2 regions of the Methylopila henanensis genome follow, and region 2 is predicted to be linked to the other one. Evidence: predicted binding sites of a transcription regulator. Region 2 holds the regulator's gene; the other holds the start of a gene.
What was found. The regulator LexA, encoded in region 2, represses DNA repair genes until DNA is damaged. The targets are predictions, from matches to a motif close to TGTTCNNNNTGTGTTCNG.

Region 1 (8,386 bases), on a different contig from region 2:
GCCCGCTGGATCGGGGCCGCGCCGCGCCAGCGCGGCAGCAGCGAGGCGTGCAGGTTGAGGCAGCCGAGCTCGGGCGCGTCGAGCGCCGCCTTCGGCAGGATCAGCCCGTAGGCCACCACGATCGCGGCGTCGGCTTCGTGCGCCGCGAAGGCCGCGATCGTCTCCGGATCGCGGAATGATTTCGGCGTCAGGACGGGGATCGCGAAACGGTCGGCGAGCGCGTGCGTCGGGCTCTTGCGCAGCTCCATGCCGCGGCCGGCGGGCTTCGGCGCGCGGGTGTAGACGGCCGCGACGTCGTGGCCCTGCCCCACCAGCTCCGACAGCACCGGCGCCGCGAAGTCCGGCGTGCCCATGAAGACGAGGCGCAAAGGCATGGGAGACGGCGGCCGGGGCCGCTCAGGCCTCGACCGGCTCCGGCGCGCGGCGCTCGCGCTTGGGGAAGCTCGGCAGCTCGCCGAGCGCGCGGGCCTTCTCGAACTTCTTGACCACGCGGTCGCGCTTCAGCCGCGAGATGTGGTCGATGAACAGCACGCCGTTGAGGTGGTCGATCTCGTGCTGGATGCAGACCGCGAGCAGGCCGTCGGCCTCCAGCTCCTGCTCCGCGCCCTCGCCGTCGAGATAGCGCACGGTCACGCGCGCCGGCCGCTCGACCTCCTCGTAATAGTCCGGGATCGACAGGCAGCCCTCGTCGTAGAGCTGCGTCTCGTCCGAGGCCTTCACGATCTCGGGGTTGATGAGGGTCAGCGGCTGCGGCTCCTCGTCCTTGCCCGCGAGGTCGATCGTCACGACCCGGCGGGCGACGCCGATCTGGATCGCGGCGAGGCCGATGCCCGCGCTCTCGTACATCGTCTCGAACATGGTGGCGACGAGCGCGCGCACCTCGTCGTCGACGCGCTCGACCGGCGCGCTGACGAGGCGGAGCTTCGAATCCGGGAGATAGACGAGCGGGGCGGCGGCCATGGCTGAATGCGCTGCTGATGCGTGGGGCGACGGACGTCCGCGGATAAGCCCTTGTGGCGCAAAGGTCAATGTGTTCATTATTTGTTCCGTAGACTGCTCCCGCCGCCTCGTCTCCTGTCGCGTAAAGCCCATGACCGATCCCCTGTTCTTCGTCGGCGGCCACGCCGTCTCGCTCGGCGAAACGCTCGCCGGCCTCGGCGCGGCCCTGCTCGGCGCGCTGCTGCTGACGCTGGTCGCGGTCGCGCGCGCCTCCGGCTCGCGCCGCCGCGAGGCGCGCGAGGCCGCGATCCGGCTGGCGGCGCTCGAACGCATGCAGGCCGAGGCGGCCGGACGGCTGCAGGCCTTCGCCTCCGCGCTCGGCGCCCGGCAGGCCGACCTCGCCCGCGGCGTGGCGGAGCGGCTCGACGCGGTCGGCGCGCGGGTCGGCGACGGGCTCGCCGCGAGCGGTCAGGCGACCGCCGAGCAGCTTTCGAAGCTAGAGGCCCGGCTCGCGGTGATCGACGCCGCCGGCGCGCAGATCGGCGCGCTCGCGAGCCAAGTGACGGACCTAAAGAGCATCCTCGCCAACAAGCCCGCGCGCGGCGCCTTCGGGCAGGGCCGCATGGAGGCGATCCTTCGCGACGCCCTGCCCCCCGCGGCTTACGCCTTCCAGGCGCGGCTTTCGACCGGCGTGCGGCCGGACGCGCTGATCCGGCTGCCCGGCGACGGCCGCGGCCTCGCCGTCGACGCCAAATTCCCGCTGGAGGGCTTCGAACGGCTGCGCCTCGCCGAAACGCCGGAGCAGACCAAGGCGGCGGAAGCGCGGGTGCGCGCCGACGTCGGCCGCCACGTCTCGGACGTCGCCGAAAAGTATCTGGTCGCCGGCGAGACCCAGGACGTGGCGCTGCTGTTCGTGCCCTCCGAGCAGATCCACGCCGAGCTCGCGGAACGGTTCGACGACGTGGTCGCGCGCGCCCACCGGGCGCGGGTGCTGATCGTGTCGCCCTCGCTGCTGATGCTCGCGGTGCAGGTGGTGCAGGGCCTGACGCGCGACGCCGCCATGCGCGAGCAGGCGCATCTGCTGCAGGCCGAGGTCGGCCGCCTCATCGACGACGTCCGCCGCGTCGGCGAGCGCGTCGACAAGCTGAAGGTCCATTTCGGACAGGCGGTCGGCGATCTCGACCAGATTTCGATCTCGGCGGAGAAGATCGCCCGCCGCGGCGCGCGGCTCGAACAGATGGAGCTCGGCCTCGCCGCCGAGCCGCAGGCGCTGCCGAACCCGCTCAAGCGCGACGCGGCGGAGTGACGATCGCCCGTCATCCCCGACGGCCGGAGGCCGATCCGGGATCGTCGTCCGGATGTCCGGCGGCGCTCGACGTCCGACATGGATGGTCCGGTCAAGCCGGACCATGACGAGGGCGCTGTGGAGGACGATCCCGGCTCTCCGCCCCGCGGACGTGGACCGGGAAGGGCGCCGTCATGCCCGCGCTTGTCGTGCGGGTATCCACGACTTGGGCGTAGAGCGCTGACCAAAGTCGTGGATACCCGGCTTCGCCGGGCATGACGCTGATCTCGTCCGACGCGGCGCGCGCCTTCGCTCAGAAGGTCGTGCGGCTTCGGATCGCCGCCGCCAGCGTGCCGTCGTCGAGATAGTCGAGCTCGCCGCCGACGGGCACGCCGTGGGCGAGGCGCGTGACCTTCACGTCGCAGTCGGCGAGCAGGTCGGTGACGTAATGCGCGGTGGTCTGGCCCTCGACGGTGGCGTTCACCGCGAGGATGACCTCCTTGACCTCCGGGTCGCGCGCGCGGTCGGCGAGCGTCGCGAGGTTGAGGTCCTCCGGCCCGCGGCCGTCGAGCGCGGACAGCGTGCCCCCGAGCACGTGGTAGCGCGCGGCGATGGCGCCTGCCCGCTCCAGCGCCCAGAGGTCGGAGACGTCCTCCACCACCACGATCAGCGAGGGGTCACGGCGCGGGTCGCGGCAGACGGCGCAGGGGTCCTGCGTGTCGACATTGCCGCAGACCGAGCATTCCGCCACCCGCTCGCAGGCGATCCGCATCGCCTCCGAAAGCGGCTCCAGCAGCCGATCCTTGCGCGTGAGCAGGTGCAGCGCCGCCCGCCGCGCCGAACGCGGCCCGAGCCCCGGCAGCTTCGCGAGAAGCTGGATCAGGCGCTCGATCTCGGGGCCGGCGGGATTGCGGGACATTGGCGTTAAACGTGCGACGGGCGGTCAGGAAGTCACGCCGCGATCACCCTTTCGAGGCCGCGCTCGAATGTCCAGTTTTCTGCAAAGCATTCGAATGTCTCGTCACGAAAATAGAAAAGGAAATGGCGATCCCCTTCGCCAATGGGCGCCCGGATATTCCAGTCGGTCGGCGCGCTCCGACGATCGTCGGGTCCAATCAGTTCGTAAAACTCGCCCCAGTTCGGAGCAATCCCGCTGTACCGACACTGACCCAGATACCAACCTTCGTCGTTGGTGCTGCCAAGTCGCCAGGCGGAGCTGTTCTGAAAACTAAGGCGTCCGACCTCTTCCTCGCTCGCGGCATAAGCGTGATGATTCAGGTAGAACTCCAGACGAACCCAGCTCCCCTCGACTTCGACCTTGGGCTCAGGCGCATTCGGCTCGGCGTTCCATCCTTCACTCAAGAGCTTGAAGGTGGGATTTGCCATGCTCGTCCCCAGCCTCAGAACAGTTTCAGGCCCGGCGGGATCGGCAGGCCGGCGGTCAGGCCCTGCATCTTCTCCTGCACCGCGGCCTCGGCCTTCGCGCGGGCGTCGGCGTGGGCCGCGACGATCAGGTCCTCGAGGATCTCGACGTCCTCGGGCTTCAGCAGCGTGGGGTCGATCTTCAGGCCGCGCAGGTCGCCCTTGGCGGACAGCGTCACGTTGACCAGCCCGCCGCCGGCGGCGCCCTCGACCGTCACCTGGTCGAGCTCCCCTTGCGCCTCCTGCATCTTCTGCTGGAGCTCCTTGGCCTTCGCCATCATGCCCATGATGTCGCGCAACGCGGCCTCCTCGAAGGTTCAGAAATCGTCGGTTTCGTCTTCGGCCGCAGGTAGGGCGTCGATCGCCGCGGCGTCAAGCGCGGCCTCCTCCGGCGCGGCCTGCCGCTCGCGCACGTCGACGATCACCGCGCCCGGCATCCGGTCGAGAATCGCGCGCACATGGGGGTGGGCCTGAACGCCCTCGAGCCGGGCGGCGGCCGCGGCCTCGCGGGTCTCGTGGATGGTCGGCGCGCCCTCGCCGGCCGCGACCGCGACCATCCAGCGCTGGCCGGTCCAGTCCAGGAGCCGCTTGCCGATGGCGCCGGCGAGATCGGGCGCGGCGTCCTCCGTCGGCTGGAACTCCAGGACGCCCTCGTCGAAGCGGACGACGCGCACCTGCCGCTCCAGCCAGCCCTGCATGAGGATGTCGCGGTTCTTCGCGGCGATCGCGACCAGATCCTCGAACCGCGACAGCCGCACCAGCGGCGCCTGTTCGGTCCGGGCGACCGCGACGGGGACCGCCTCCATGCGCGGCGGGGCCTGCGCGGCCTCGGGCGCGCGCGCCATGGCCGTCGCGGGGCCGAGCCGCGCGGGGGCCATCGCCTCCGGTCCGCGCGGTCCGCCCGAAGGCCCGGACGGCGGCGGCCCGCCGCGCGGGGGCGACGGCTCGGCGCCTTCGAGCGCCCTCAGCGCCTCGTCCGGCGTCGGCAGGTCGGCGGCGTGGGCGAGGCGCACCAGCACCATGTCGGCGGCCTGCGCCGGCTTCGGCGCGACCTGCACCTCGGCGACGCCCTTCAGCAGCATCTGCCAGGCGCGGGTCAGCGCGCGCATGGAGACGCCCTCGGCGAAGGCCTTTCCGCGCAGCCGCTCGGATTCGCTGAGCGTCGGGTCGTCGGCCGCTTTGGGCGCGAGCTTGATGCGCGTGACGAGGTGGACGGTCTCGGCGAGGTCGGTCAGCACCGCGACCGGGTCGGCCCCGGAATCATAGGCGTTGCGGAAGCCGTCGAGCGCGGCCCCGACGTCGCCGCGCATGACCGCCTCGAACAGGTCGAGCACGCCGGCGCGGTCGGCGAGGCCGAGCATGCCGCGCACGGCCTCCGCCCGCACGTCGCCCTGGCCGTGGGCGATCGCCTGATCGAGCAGCGACAGCGCGTCGCGCACCGAGCCTTCGGCCGCGCGGGCGACGACGGCGAGCGCCTCGTCCTCGATCGTCACGCTTTCGGCGTCGCAGACGCGCTTCAGATGCGCGGAGAGCTCGTCGGCGGCGACGCGGCGCAGCGAGAACGACTGGCAGCGCGACAGCACCGTCACCGGCACCTTGCGAATCTCGGTGGTGGCGAACACGAACTTCACATGCGGCGGCGGCTCCTCCAGCGTCTTGAGGAACGCGTTGAAGGCGCTCGTGGAGAGCATGTGCACTTCGTCGATGATGAAGACCTTGTAGCGCGCCATCACCGGCGCGTAGTGCACGGTCTCCAGGATCTGGCGGACGTCGTTGACGCCGGTGTGGGAGGCGGCGTCCATCTCCACCACGTCCACGTGGCGCGACTCCATGATCGCCTCGCAGTGGACGCCGGGGGTCGCCAGGTCGACGGTCGGGCCGCCCTGCCCGTCGGCGGTCTCATAGTTCAGCGCGCGGGCGAGGATGCGGGCGGTGGTGGTCTTGCCGACGCCGCGCACGCCCGTGAGGATCCACGCCTGCGCGATCCGGCCGGAGGCGAAGGCGTTGCGCAGCGTGCGCACCATCGGCTCCTGGCCGATCAGGTCCTCGAAGCGCTGCGGCCGGTACTTTCGGGCGAGGACGCGGTAGGGCGCGGGGGTCGTCATGCGAAGCCGCGCCGCGGTCGGCGGCGGGCGGAAGGATCGACGCCTGCCGTCATCGCGCGCCCCGCCGGCTGATCAAAGGAAGAGGTGGGAGGTCGGACGACGACCCGTATCGGTCTCGTTGGGGCTGCTTCCTTTCGGACCTGACCCGGTTGGCGAGGAACACGCCCATCGCCAACCTCCCGTGCGCTATATGGACCGCCGACGGGGCGCCTTGCAAGGGCGCCCGCGCCGAGACCCGATCCTGTGGCGGAACCCCGATGACTGACGCCCTCCCCGCGCCCGACCTCGCAGATCTCGGCTACGCCGGGCTCGCGCTCGACCGCTGCGGCGAGCGGCGGGACCGGCCGGGCTTCCTTGACCGCGTGGAGGCCGACCCGCGGGCGCGGTTCGCTCTGTTCCTCGGCGAGCGCGCGGTGCTCGCGGAACAGGGCGGCGCGCTCGATCCGCTGTTCGACCGGGCGGCCGCCGCGACGTTCGGCGCTCCGATCCGCCATGTCTTTCTCGGGCTCGACGGCGACGTTCCCTGCTTCGCAGCCGAACTCGACGAAGGCGTCGAAGCGGCGCTCCCGCCGGGCGTCGCGGCCGAGGACCTGCGCGCGGTCGCGAGCGACGGACGGCTCGCGGGCTCCGCGCTCGCGCTCGCCGGCTACGCCAAGAGCATGCTGCGCTGGCACGCCCGCAACGGCTTCTGCGCCAATTGCGGCGCTCCGAGCGTCATGGCCGGCGGCGGCTGGCGGCGCGCCTGCCCGGCCTGCGGCGCGGTCCACTTCCCCCGCACAGACCCGGTCGCGATCATGCTGGTGACCCATGGCGGGCGCTGCCTGCTCGGGCGACAGGCGCGGTTCCGGCCCGGCATGTGGTCCTGCCTCGCGGGCTTCGTGGAGCCCGGCGAGACGCTGGAGGACGCGGTCCGGCGCGAGACCTTCGAGGAGGCGGGGGTGCGGGTCGGGCGCGTGGCCTACGCCTTCTCGCAGCCCTGGCCGTTCCCGTCGCAGCTCATGGTCGGCATGGTCGGCGAGGCGCTCGACGACGCGCTGACACCGGACCTCGAGGAGCTGGAGGACGCGCGCTGGTTCAGCCGCGAGGACGCGCGGCGCATGCTGGCGGGCGACCACCCGGAGGGCCTGACCGCGCCGCCCGCCGCCGCGATCGCGCATCACCTGCTGCGCGCGTTCGTCGCCGGCTGACGCTCAGGGCCGCGACTGCATCGCGGCCTGCGCCTCGAGCGCCCGGGCGGAGACCCGGAAGGCGTGCGCGGGATAGACGCCGAGGATCGCGAACTCCGACGAGAAGAACCGCAGCTCGTCGAGCGCGCGCTTCAGCCCCGGGTCCTTCGGGTGGCCCTCGACGTCGGCGTAGAACTGTGTGGCCACGAAGGCGCCGTCGAGCTGGTAGCTCTCGAGCTTCGTCATGTTGACGCCGTTGGTCGCGAACCCGCCGAGCGCCTTGTAGAGCGCGGCCGGGATGTTGCGCACCTTGAACACGAAGGTGGTGACGGTGAGCCCGCGGTTCGCCGGCGCCCAGGCCTTCTTCGCCGAGAGCACCACGAAGCGGGTCGTGTTGTTGGGGAAGTCCTCGATGTCGCGGGCGAGGATCTCGAGCCCGTACTCCTTCGCCGCGAGCTCCGAGGCGATGGCGGCGCGCGAAACGTCGCCGGCGTCGCGTATCTCGCGTGCGGAACCGGCGGTGTCGGCGCCGATCAGCGGCGTCAGGCCGAGCTTGCGCAGCGTCGCGCGGCACTGGCCGAGCGCCTGCACATGGCTCTGCGCCGAGCGGATCGTGTCGAGCGTCGCGCCCTTCACCGCCATGAGCTGGTGGTGGATCGGCATGAAGAACTCGCCGACGATGTGAAGCTTCGCCGAGGGCAGCAGGTGGTGGATGTCGGCGACCCGGCCGTTGGCCGAGTTCTCGATCGGGATCATGCCGAGCTCCGCCCGCCCCGAGACGACGGCCTCAAGCGCGTCCTCGAAGCTCGGGCAGGCCAGCGCCTCCCATCCGGGATAGGCCGCGTCGCAGGCCATGTGGGAGTTGGCGCCGGGCTCGCCCTGATAGGCGATCACGCGTGGGCCAGGCTGGGTTTCGGACATCCGCTCAGGCCCCCTCGGCCGCGTAGATCAGCATCTGGCGCGCACGCTCCAGATCCTCGGGCGTGTCGACGCCGAGCGGAACCGTGTCGACCTTGACCGCGTCGATTCGCATGCCGGCCTCCAGCGCCCGAAGCTGTTCGAGCCGCTCGCGCCGTTCGAGCGGCGACGGCGGCAGCTTGACGAAGCGCTCCAACGCCGCACGACGATAGGCGTAGAGCCCGATGTGATGGTGCAGCGGCCCGGGCCCGTGCGGCGCGGTGGCGCGTGTGAAGTAGAGGCAGCGGAAGCGGCCGGGCGCGATCTCCGCGCCCACCATCTTCACCACGTCCGGCGAGGTCCGCTCCTCCTCGCGCGTGATCTCGGCGACCAGCGTCGCGACGTCGACCTCCGGGTCCTGCAGCGGTCCGAGCGCCGCGCGCACCACCGTCGCCTCGACCGTCGGCAGGTCGCCCTGAACGTTCACGATAACGTTGAAGTCCTGCTCGGGATCAAGCGTCTGAAGCGCCTCGTAAATCCGGTCCGAGCCGGAAGGGTGGTCCGCGCGGGTC
Region 2 (8,386 bases):
GCCCTCGGACGCCGCGTTCTTCGGCGTCGCCGGTCCGCGCATGCTCTTGGAAGGCGTCGAAACCCTTTTTGCGATGGACGACATCGCGGTGATGGGGATCGGGCCCGTCATCGCCCGGCTTCCGACGCTGCTCCGGCGCATCCGGCAGACCGCCGACGCCGTCATCGCCCGGCGGCCCGATCTGCTCGTCATCGTCGACAGTCCGGATTTCACGCACCGTGTGGCGCGGCTCGTCCGCGCGGCGCTGCCGGACCTCGCAATCGTCGACTACGTGTCGCCGAGCGTGTGGGCCTGGCGGCCGGGGCGCGCGGCGGCCATGCGGCCGTACGTCGATCACGTCCTCGCGCTGCTGCCGTTCGAGCCGGAGGCGCACCGGCGCCTGGGTGGCCCGGCCTGCACATATGTCGGCCATCCACTGATCGAGCGGCTGGCCGACCTGCGTCCGAGCCCGGGCGAGCGCGCCGACATGGGAGCGGAGGGAGTGGCGCGCCTCGTCGTGTTGCCCGGCAGCCGGGCAGGCGTCGCGCATCGGCACATGCCGCTGTTCGGCGAGACCCTGAGTCGTCTTGGCGTCGACGCGAAAACAGCCGCCGTCACCATACCGACCACGCCCGGCCTTGCGCCGGAGATCGTCCGCATGTCGGAAAGCTGGCCGCTGAGGCCGACCATCGTGACGGGCGAGGCGGAGAAGCTCGCGGCCTTCCGGCAGGCGCAGGCGGCGCTCGCGGCGTCTGGCACCGTGACGCTCGAACTGGCGCTTTCCGGCGTACCTATGGCAGCGGCCTACAAGCTCGAATGGTTCGCGCCGCTGCTGAAACCGTTCATCCGCATCGAGGCGCCCTTCATCCTGCTGCCGAACCTGATCCTCGGCGAGCGGGCGATACCGGAGCTTGTCCATCGTGACGCCACGCCAGAGAAGCTGGCATCCGCCCTTGCGCCGCTTCTGCGCGACGGGCCGGAGCGGCGCGCCCAACGCGACGCGCTCGGCAGGCTCGACGAAGCCATGAGGCTGCCAGGCGGCGTCGCGCCGTCCGAACGGGCCGCGGAGGCCACTCTGGTCGCCTGGGCCGCCAAGCGACGTGGACCCTGAATGAAAAAAACGCCCGCGGGACCCGCGGGCGTTTGGACTTCACATACGTGAGGGCGCGCGGCCCACCGATCAGCGGCGCTGGTCGATCGGGACGTAATCGCGCAACGCGGCGCCGGTGTAGAGCTGGCGCGGGCGACCGATCTTCTGGCTCGGATCCTCGACCATCTCCTTCCACTGGGCGATCCAGCCGATGGTGCGCGCCACCGCGAACAGCACGGTGAACATGTCCGTCGGGAAGCCCATCGCCTTCAGCGTGATGCCCGAATAGAAATCGATGTTCGGATAGAGCTTCTTCTCGACGAAGTAGTCGTCCTTGAGCGCGATCTGCTCGAGCTGGATCGCGACCTCGAGCAGCGGATCGTCCTTGATGCCGAGCTCACCGAGCACCTCGTGGCAGGTCTTCTGCATGATCTTGGCGCGCGGATCGTAGTTCTTGTAGACGCGATGCCCGAAGCCCATCAGGCGGAACGGGTCGTTCTTGTCCTTGGCCTTCTTGACGTATTTCTCGACGTTGTCGGGCGTGCCGATCTCCGACAGCATCTTCAGGGCCGCCTCGTTCGCGCCGCCATGCGCCGGCCCCCACAGGCAGGCGATGCCGGCGGCGATACAGGCGAAGGGATTGGCGCCCGAGGAGCCGGCGAGGCGCACCGTCGAGGTCGAGGCGTTCTGCTCGTGGTCGGCGTGCAGCACGAAGATGCGGTCCATGGCGCGCGCCAGGACCGGGTTCACCTTGTACTCTTCGCACGGCACCGCGAAGCACATGTTCAGGAAGTTCGCCGAGAAATCGAGCGCGTTCTGCGGGTACACGAACGGCTGGCCGATCGAATACTTGTAGGCCATGGCGGCAAGCGTCGGGATTTTGGCGACCATGCGGATGGCCGCGATCTCGCGCTGGTCCGGATCGGTGATGTCGGTCGAGTCGTGATAGAACGCCGACAGCGCGCCGACCACGCCGCAGAGCACCGCCATCGGGTGCGCGTCGCGGCGGAAGCCGGAGTAGAACCGCGACATCTGCTCGTGGACCATGGTGTGGCGCGTCACCAGCCGGTCGAACTCGGCCTTCTGGGCCGAGGTCGGCAGTTCGCCGTGCAGCAGCAGGTAGCAGGTCTCGAGGAAGTCGCCGTTCTCGGCCAGCTCGTCGATGGGGTAGCCGCGGTACAGCAGCACGCCCTCGTCGCCGTCGATGAAGGTGATCTTCGACTCGCAACTCGCGGTCGAAGTGAAGCCGGGATCGTAGGTGAACAGCCCCGTGTGCTTGTAAAGCGTCTGGATGTCGAGGACGTCCGGGCCGACCGTTCCGTGTCGTACGGGGAGATCCAGCTCGGCGGACCCAACCTTCAGCGTTCCGTTCGCGTCGCTCATGCGCCATGCCCTTCGTCGTTGGGATGCCGATGGAAGTCCTCGGGCGGGCGACGTCCGGCCCCGGGAGGGAAGCGCCGTGGGCAGGGACGACTTTAGGAGGACTTCGATTGGCGTAGCCCAAGTTTTGTTGCGGCGCAAATAGGGCGTGGCGCGCAAGCGGGCAGGCCGATCCTCAATGTTTGATCACGATAGCGCCTGATCCCGGATGCGTCCGAGGCTCTCCTCGCGGCCGAGCGCGACCAGCACGTCGAAGATGCCGGGCGAGGTCTTGCGGCCGGTCAAAGCCGCCCTGAGCGGCTGCGCCAGAGCGCCGAGCTTGACGCCGGCCTCCTCCGCCAGAGCGCGCACGGCGTCCTCCGCCGCGGAGGCGCTCCAGTCCGTGATTTCCTCGAGCCGGTCGGCGAGTTTCGCCAGCAGCGCGCGGGCGTCGTCGGTCAGCAGCGCCTCGGCGGCGGGCTCCAGCGCCAGCGGGCGCGAGTCGATCAGGAACCGGGCGCCGTCGATAAGCTCGACAAGGGTCTTCGCGCGCTCCTTCAGACCGGGGAGGGCGGTCGCGAGCGCCGGCCAGCGCCCGGTCTCGTCCAGCCGCCGCGCCGCTTCCGGGCCGCCCGGCAGATAGGGCAGCGAGGCCTTCAGGGTCGCCAGCAGCTCGTCGTCCGGCGTCGAACGCATGTAATGCCCGTTGAGGTTCGACAGCTTCGCCATGTCGAACCTCGCGGCCGACCGCCCGACGTCCCTGATGTCGAACCACTCGATCGCCTGCTCCGTCGAGAAGATCTCGTCGTCGCCGTGGCTCCAGCCGAGCCGGGCGAGGTAGTTCCGCAGCGCCGAGGGCAGGAAGCCGAGTTCGCGGTAGGCTTCGGCGCCGAGCGCGCCATGGCGCTTCGACAGCTTCGCGCCGTCGGGGCCATGAATCAGCGGGATGTGCGCCATCTTCGGCACGGCCCAGCCGAGCGCCTCGTAAATCTGGGTCTGCCGGGCGGCGTTGGTGAGGTGGTCGACGCCCCGGATCACATGGGTGACGCCCATGTCGTGGTCGTCGACGACGACCGCGAGCATGTAGGTCGGCGTTCCGTCCGAGCGCAGCAGCACGAGGTCGTCGAGGTCCTTGTTGGGGATGACGACGCGGCCCTGCACCAGATCGTCCACCACGGTCTCGCCTTCGGTCGGCGCCCTGAGGCGGATGGCGGAGGGACGGCCCGCGGGCGCGTCGCTCTCCGGCCGGTCGCGCCAGCGCCCGTCATAGCGGGGCGGGCGGCCTTCCGCCTGGGCGAGGCTGCGCATCTCCTCGAGCTCCTGCGCCGTGGCGTAGCAGCGGTAGGCGCGGCCCGCCGCCAGCATCTGCTCCACGGCCTCGCGGTGACGGGCGGCGCGGGCGAACTGGAAGATCGGCTCGCCGTCCCAGTCGAGGCCGAGCCAGGTCAGGCCGTCGAGGATTGCCGCGATCGCTTCCTCGGTGGAGCGCGCCCGGTCCGTGTCCTCGATGCGCAGCAGCATTTTGCCGCCGAGCGATTTCGCGAACAGCCAGTTGAACAGCGCGGTGCGGGCGCCGCCGATGTGCAGGAAGCCGGTGGGCGAGGGCGCGAAACGGGTGACGACGGTCTCGGTCACGGGCGGTCTCAAAACTGCTCAGGGGTGAAAAGCCTGCTTGCGACAAAGCCGCTTCGCGCGAAGGCGCGCCCGTGTAGCATGGGCCGCAAGCAGGGGAAACAGCGCGGCCATGGGCGGGCAGCCGGGCTACGACGGGCGGAAGCGGGGCGCGCGGGCGATCGCGCTGCCGGGCGCGCGCTCCGTCGGCGACAGCGGCACGCTTGGCCTCCTCCGGGCCGCCCGTGGCTGGTTCGCGGCCCATTTCGCCGAAGAGATCGAGCTCGGGCGGCCGGCGCTCTGGTTTCCGGTCGCCTTCGGCGTCGGCGTGATCGTCTATTTCGCCGCGGCGGAAGAGCCGCAGCTTTGGGCCGCGAGCCTGCTCGCAGGAGCGGCCGTCATGGGCGTGATCGCGGCGCGGCGGCGTTTCATCGCGCTCGGCGTCACGCTCGGGCTGGCGGCGGGCGCGCTCGGTTTTCTCGCCGCGAAGATCGCAGCCGTGCGGGCGGAGGCGCCGCAGCTCGCCCGCGCCCAGCGCGCCGAAGTCGTCGGCCGCGTCGTCCTGATCGAGCCCCGCGACCGCGGCATGCGGCGCGTGACCGTCGCGGTCGAGCGGCTCGGCGACCTCAAGGCCTCCGGGACGCCACGACGGGTGCGCGTGACGATCGGGCGGGAACCTTCGCTCGACGCCGGCGACCGCGTGTCGCTGACCGCGTTCTGGCGCGCCCCGCAGGGCCCGGTGCGGCCCGGAGGCTACGACTTCGCGCGCGTCGCGTTCTTCCAGGGCGTGGGCGCGACCGGCGCACAGCCGAAGGACGTCCGGCGCCTCGCTCCGGCGGTGGAGGAGACGGCGCTGGAGCGGGTCTCCGCCGCGGTCGAGCGCCTGCGCGCCCGCCTGACCGAACGGGTGGTCCAGGCCATCGGGGGCGGTCCCGAGGCCGCTGTCGCGGCGGCGCTGGTGACGGGCGTGCGCGGCCCCATCCAGCAGGACGTCGACGACGATCTACGCGCCGCCGGCCTCAGCCATATCCTCTCGATCTCGGGCCTTCACATGGCTCTGGTCGCGGGCGTGCTGTTCTGGCTGCTGCGCGCGGCGCTCGCGCTGTCGCAGACCGTCGCGCTCGGCTGGCCGGTGAAGCAGATCGCAGCCGTCGCGGCGCTCGGCGGGGCCGCGTTCTATCTCGCGCTCTCCGGCGCGGAGGTCGCGACCCAGCGCGCTTTCCTCATGGCGGCCGTCGTGTTCGCGGCCATCCTGATCGGCCGGCCGGCGCTGACGCCGCGGAACCTCGCGCTCGCGGCGCTCGCGGTGACGGCGCTGACGCCCGACGCGCTGCTCGGGCCGAGCTTCCAGATGTCGTTCGCCGCGGTCGCCGCGCTGATCGCGACCTTCGAGGCCTGGCCGCGCCGCCGCGAACGTCCCGAATCCACGACGCGGCTCGGCGCGGCGATCCGCTGGCTCGGGACGGCGGCGGCGGTCGCGCTTGTCACCACCCTCGTCGCGGGGCTCGCGACAGCGCCCTTCGCCGCCTACCACTTCCACCGCGTGACGCCCTATGCGCTCGCCGGCAACGCGCTCGCGACGCCGCTGATCAGCCTGATCGTGATGCCGAGCGTCGTCGGCGGGCTGCTGTTCGCGCCGCTCGGCCTCGACGGGCCGTGGTGGCGGCTGATGGGCCTCGGCCTCGACGGCGTGCTCGCGATCGCCCGCGCCGTCGCGTCCTGGCCCGGCGCGGAGCGCGCGACCGGCGCCTTCGGCGAGGCCTCGCTTCTCCTGTTCGCGCTCGGGATCTGCTGGCTCTGCCTGTGGCGGACGCCGCTGCGCTTTCTCGCCGTCGCGCCTATTCTCGCCGCGTTCGCGCTCGCGGCCTGGCCGACGCGGCCCGACGTGGTGATCGATCCGGCCGGGCGCTCCATGGCGGTGCGCGGGCCGGACGGAAAGCTCGCGCTCGTCGGCGCCGGGCGCAGCGGATTCGCCGCCAAGGTCTGGCTCGCGGCCGACGGCGAAGGGCCGCCAAGCCCGCCCTCAGGCGCCCGCCGGACCGCAGGAGCAGGCCGCTGCGACGCCTATGGCTGCGTCGCGCCGCTTGCGGACGGAGGCGTCGCCGCGCTGGTCTGGGACCCGCGCGCATTCGAGGAGGACTGCCGGCGCGCCACGCTGGTTGTGACGCGACTCGAGGCGCCGCCCGCCTGCTTCGACCGCGCCGCGGTCGTCGACCGCCGCGCGCTCGCCGCGACCGGCGCGCTCGAACTCAAGCGCGACGGCCCTCGCTTCCTAGGAACAGCCGCACGAACGCCCGGAGGCGACAGGCCGTGGTCGCCGGCCGGCTTCGAGCCCCCTCCCGACGTCGCTCTCCGACTGCAGTTCGCGCCGCGCCGCGCGCCGACCTCCGCTGAGTCAGACGCCGTCGATCCCACCGAAGTCCCGGAGGAGCCCGACGAGCAGGGGGCCGCAGACGATCAGTAGCGGCGGATCAGCCCAACAAGCCGGCCCTGGATCGCGACCCGGTCGGGACCGAAGATGCGCGTCTCGTAGGCCGGGTTCGCCGCTTCCAGAGCGATCGAAGCGCCGCGCTTGCGCAGTCGTTTCAGCGTCGCCTCCTCGTCGTCCACCAGCGCCACCACGATGTCGCCGGTGTCGGCCACGGTCTGCTTGCGGATGAGCACGAGGTCGCCGTCGAGAATGCCGGCCTCGATCATCGAATCGCCGCGCACTTCGAGGGCGAAATGCTCGCCGGCCGAAAGCATGTCGGGCGACACCGCGATGGTGTGGCTCTTCGCCTGGATGGCCTCGATCGGCACGCCCGCGGCGATCCGGCCCATGACCGGGATCGCCACCATGCGCTCGTCCTCGTCTTCCTCCGCTGCCGGAGGACGGGCCGGGCGGACCTTGCCGAGATTGCCCTCGATGACGCTGGGGGTGAAGCGGCCGGCGGGGCGCGACACCGGCGGCGCCGCGGCCTCGGGAAGCTTCAGCACCTCGAGGGCGCGCGCGCGGTTCGGCAGACGGCGGATGAAGCCGCGCTCCTCCAGCGCCATGATCAGGCGGTGGATGCCGGACTTGGACTTGAGGTCCAGCGCGTCCTTCATCTCGTCGAACGAGGGGGGAACGCCGGTCTCCTTCAGCCGCTCATGGATGAAGCGCAGCAACTCGTACTGCTTGCGGGTCAACATGTCCGGCTCCGCGACGTCAAAAACAAATCATGAACAGATATCTACCTGTTCTAGATGTGTTCCGCAAGGGTTAACGTCGCGTTTACGGCGACGGCGCTTCCGCGCCGCCGCGTCCCGCGCGGATGCGGCCGCTCAGCCGGCGCGGCGGACCTCCTCGCGCGCGGGCAGCCGCCAGTTCGGCCGGATGAAGTGGCAGGTGTAGCCGTTGGGATAGCGCTCGAGATAGTCCTGATGCTCGGGCTCCGCTTCCCAGAACGGGCCGGCCGGCGCGATCTCGGTCGCCACCTTGCCCGGCCACAGCCCCGAGGCGTTCACGTCGGCGATGGTCTCCTCGGCGATCCGCTTCTGGTCGTCGTCCAGGACGAAGATCGCGGAGCGATAGCTCAGGCCGACGTCGTTGCCCTGCCGGTTCAGGGTGGTCGGGTCGTGGATCTGGAAGAAGAACTCCAGCATGCGCCGGAAGCTCGTCACGGCCGGGTCGTAGACGATCTCGATCGCCTCGGCGTGGGTTCCATGATTGCGGTAGGTGGCGTTGGGGACGTCGCCGCCCGTGTAGCCGACGCGGGTCGAAACCACGCCCGGCTGCCTGCGGATCAGGTCCTGCATGCCCCAGAAGCATCCGCCCGCCAGAACCGCACGCTCGGTCGCAGTGGTCATCGCCGTCTCCTCAGGGTTCGATCGTGGCCCTGATATCGGGATGCGGCGCCGGATTTTCAAAAGCGGGAAAGCGGGGCCGCGTGAGCGCGACCGCGCCGCAAGGCGTGCGGCCACCGAAGGCGCCCGTGCTCCTGGTCGCCTTCGGTGGCCTTAGCGGTCGTCGGTGGGGACATGCCGCCGACCGCCAATCAGATCAGTGAATGGGGCTCCCTGATCCGATCTCGTCTATCTCCGGCCGGCGCAGACGCTCCCGGCGCGGCCCCGAGGGTCAGGCGCGCAGAACGTCTGCGCGCCATCCGCTTCGGCGGCCATGGGAAGGCGGTCGCCCTTGGCGGCGCTGTTGGAGATCTTGGTCATCGTGGCGATCGGGTCGCGGCTCTCGGCGTAGCCGATCATTGCGGGCAAGGGGAGCAGCAGAAGCGCCAGCCAGCGCAGGCCTCTCCACGTCGGCCAGCGGATCATGACTCGCCTCCGCAGGCCGGCCCGGCGGCCGCGCAGGCCTCGGCCACGACTGTCTCG

Region 1: ACFSCV_RS12705 (DNA recombination protein RmuC) is a predicted target of LexA. The motif match lies at 1,032-1,049, and genes of this name have one in related genera.

The regions. Positions count from the first base shown of each region.
Region 1 is NZ_JBHUER010000009.1:20,755-29,140, forward strand. Features, by position in the region: gene fmt (methionyl-tRNA formyltransferase) at 1-374, opposite strand, end outside; gene def (peptide deformylase) at 397-960, opposite strand; gene ACFSCV_RS12705 (DNA recombination protein RmuC) at 1,091-2,245, shown strand; gene recR (recombination mediator RecR) at 2,538-3,143, opposite strand; gene ACFSCV_RS12715 (hypothetical protein) at 3,176-3,610, opposite strand; gene ACFSCV_RS12720 (YbaB/EbfC family nucleoid-associated protein) at 3,625-3,945, opposite strand; partial or broken gene ACFSCV_RS12725 (DNA polymerase III subunit gamma/tau) at 3,964-5,772, opposite strand; RNA gene ffs (signal recognition particle sRNA small type) at 5,835-5,932, opposite strand; gene nudC (NAD(+) diphosphatase) at 6,009-6,938, shown strand; gene ACFSCV_RS12740 (prephenate dehydratase) at 6,942-7,838, opposite strand; gene ACFSCV_RS12745 (3-deoxy-manno-octulosonate cytidylyltransferase) at 7,843-8,386, opposite strand, start outside.
Region 2 is NZ_JBHUER010000001.1:283,402-291,787, forward strand. Features, by position in the region: gene lpxB (lipid-A-disaccharide synthase) at 1-1,090, shown strand, start outside; gene gltA (citrate synthase) at 1,160-2,452, opposite strand; gene gltX (glutamate--tRNA ligase) at 2,636-4,063, opposite strand; gene ACFSCV_RS01395 (ComEC/Rec2 family competence protein) at 4,173-6,503, shown strand; gene lexA (transcriptional repressor LexA) at 6,497-7,210, opposite strand; gene msrA (peptide-methionine (S)-S-oxide reductase MsrA) at 7,343-7,867, opposite strand; gene ACFSCV_RS01410 (hypothetical protein) at 8,093-8,329, opposite strand; gene ACFSCV_RS01415 (hypothetical protein) at 8,326-8,386, opposite strand, start outside.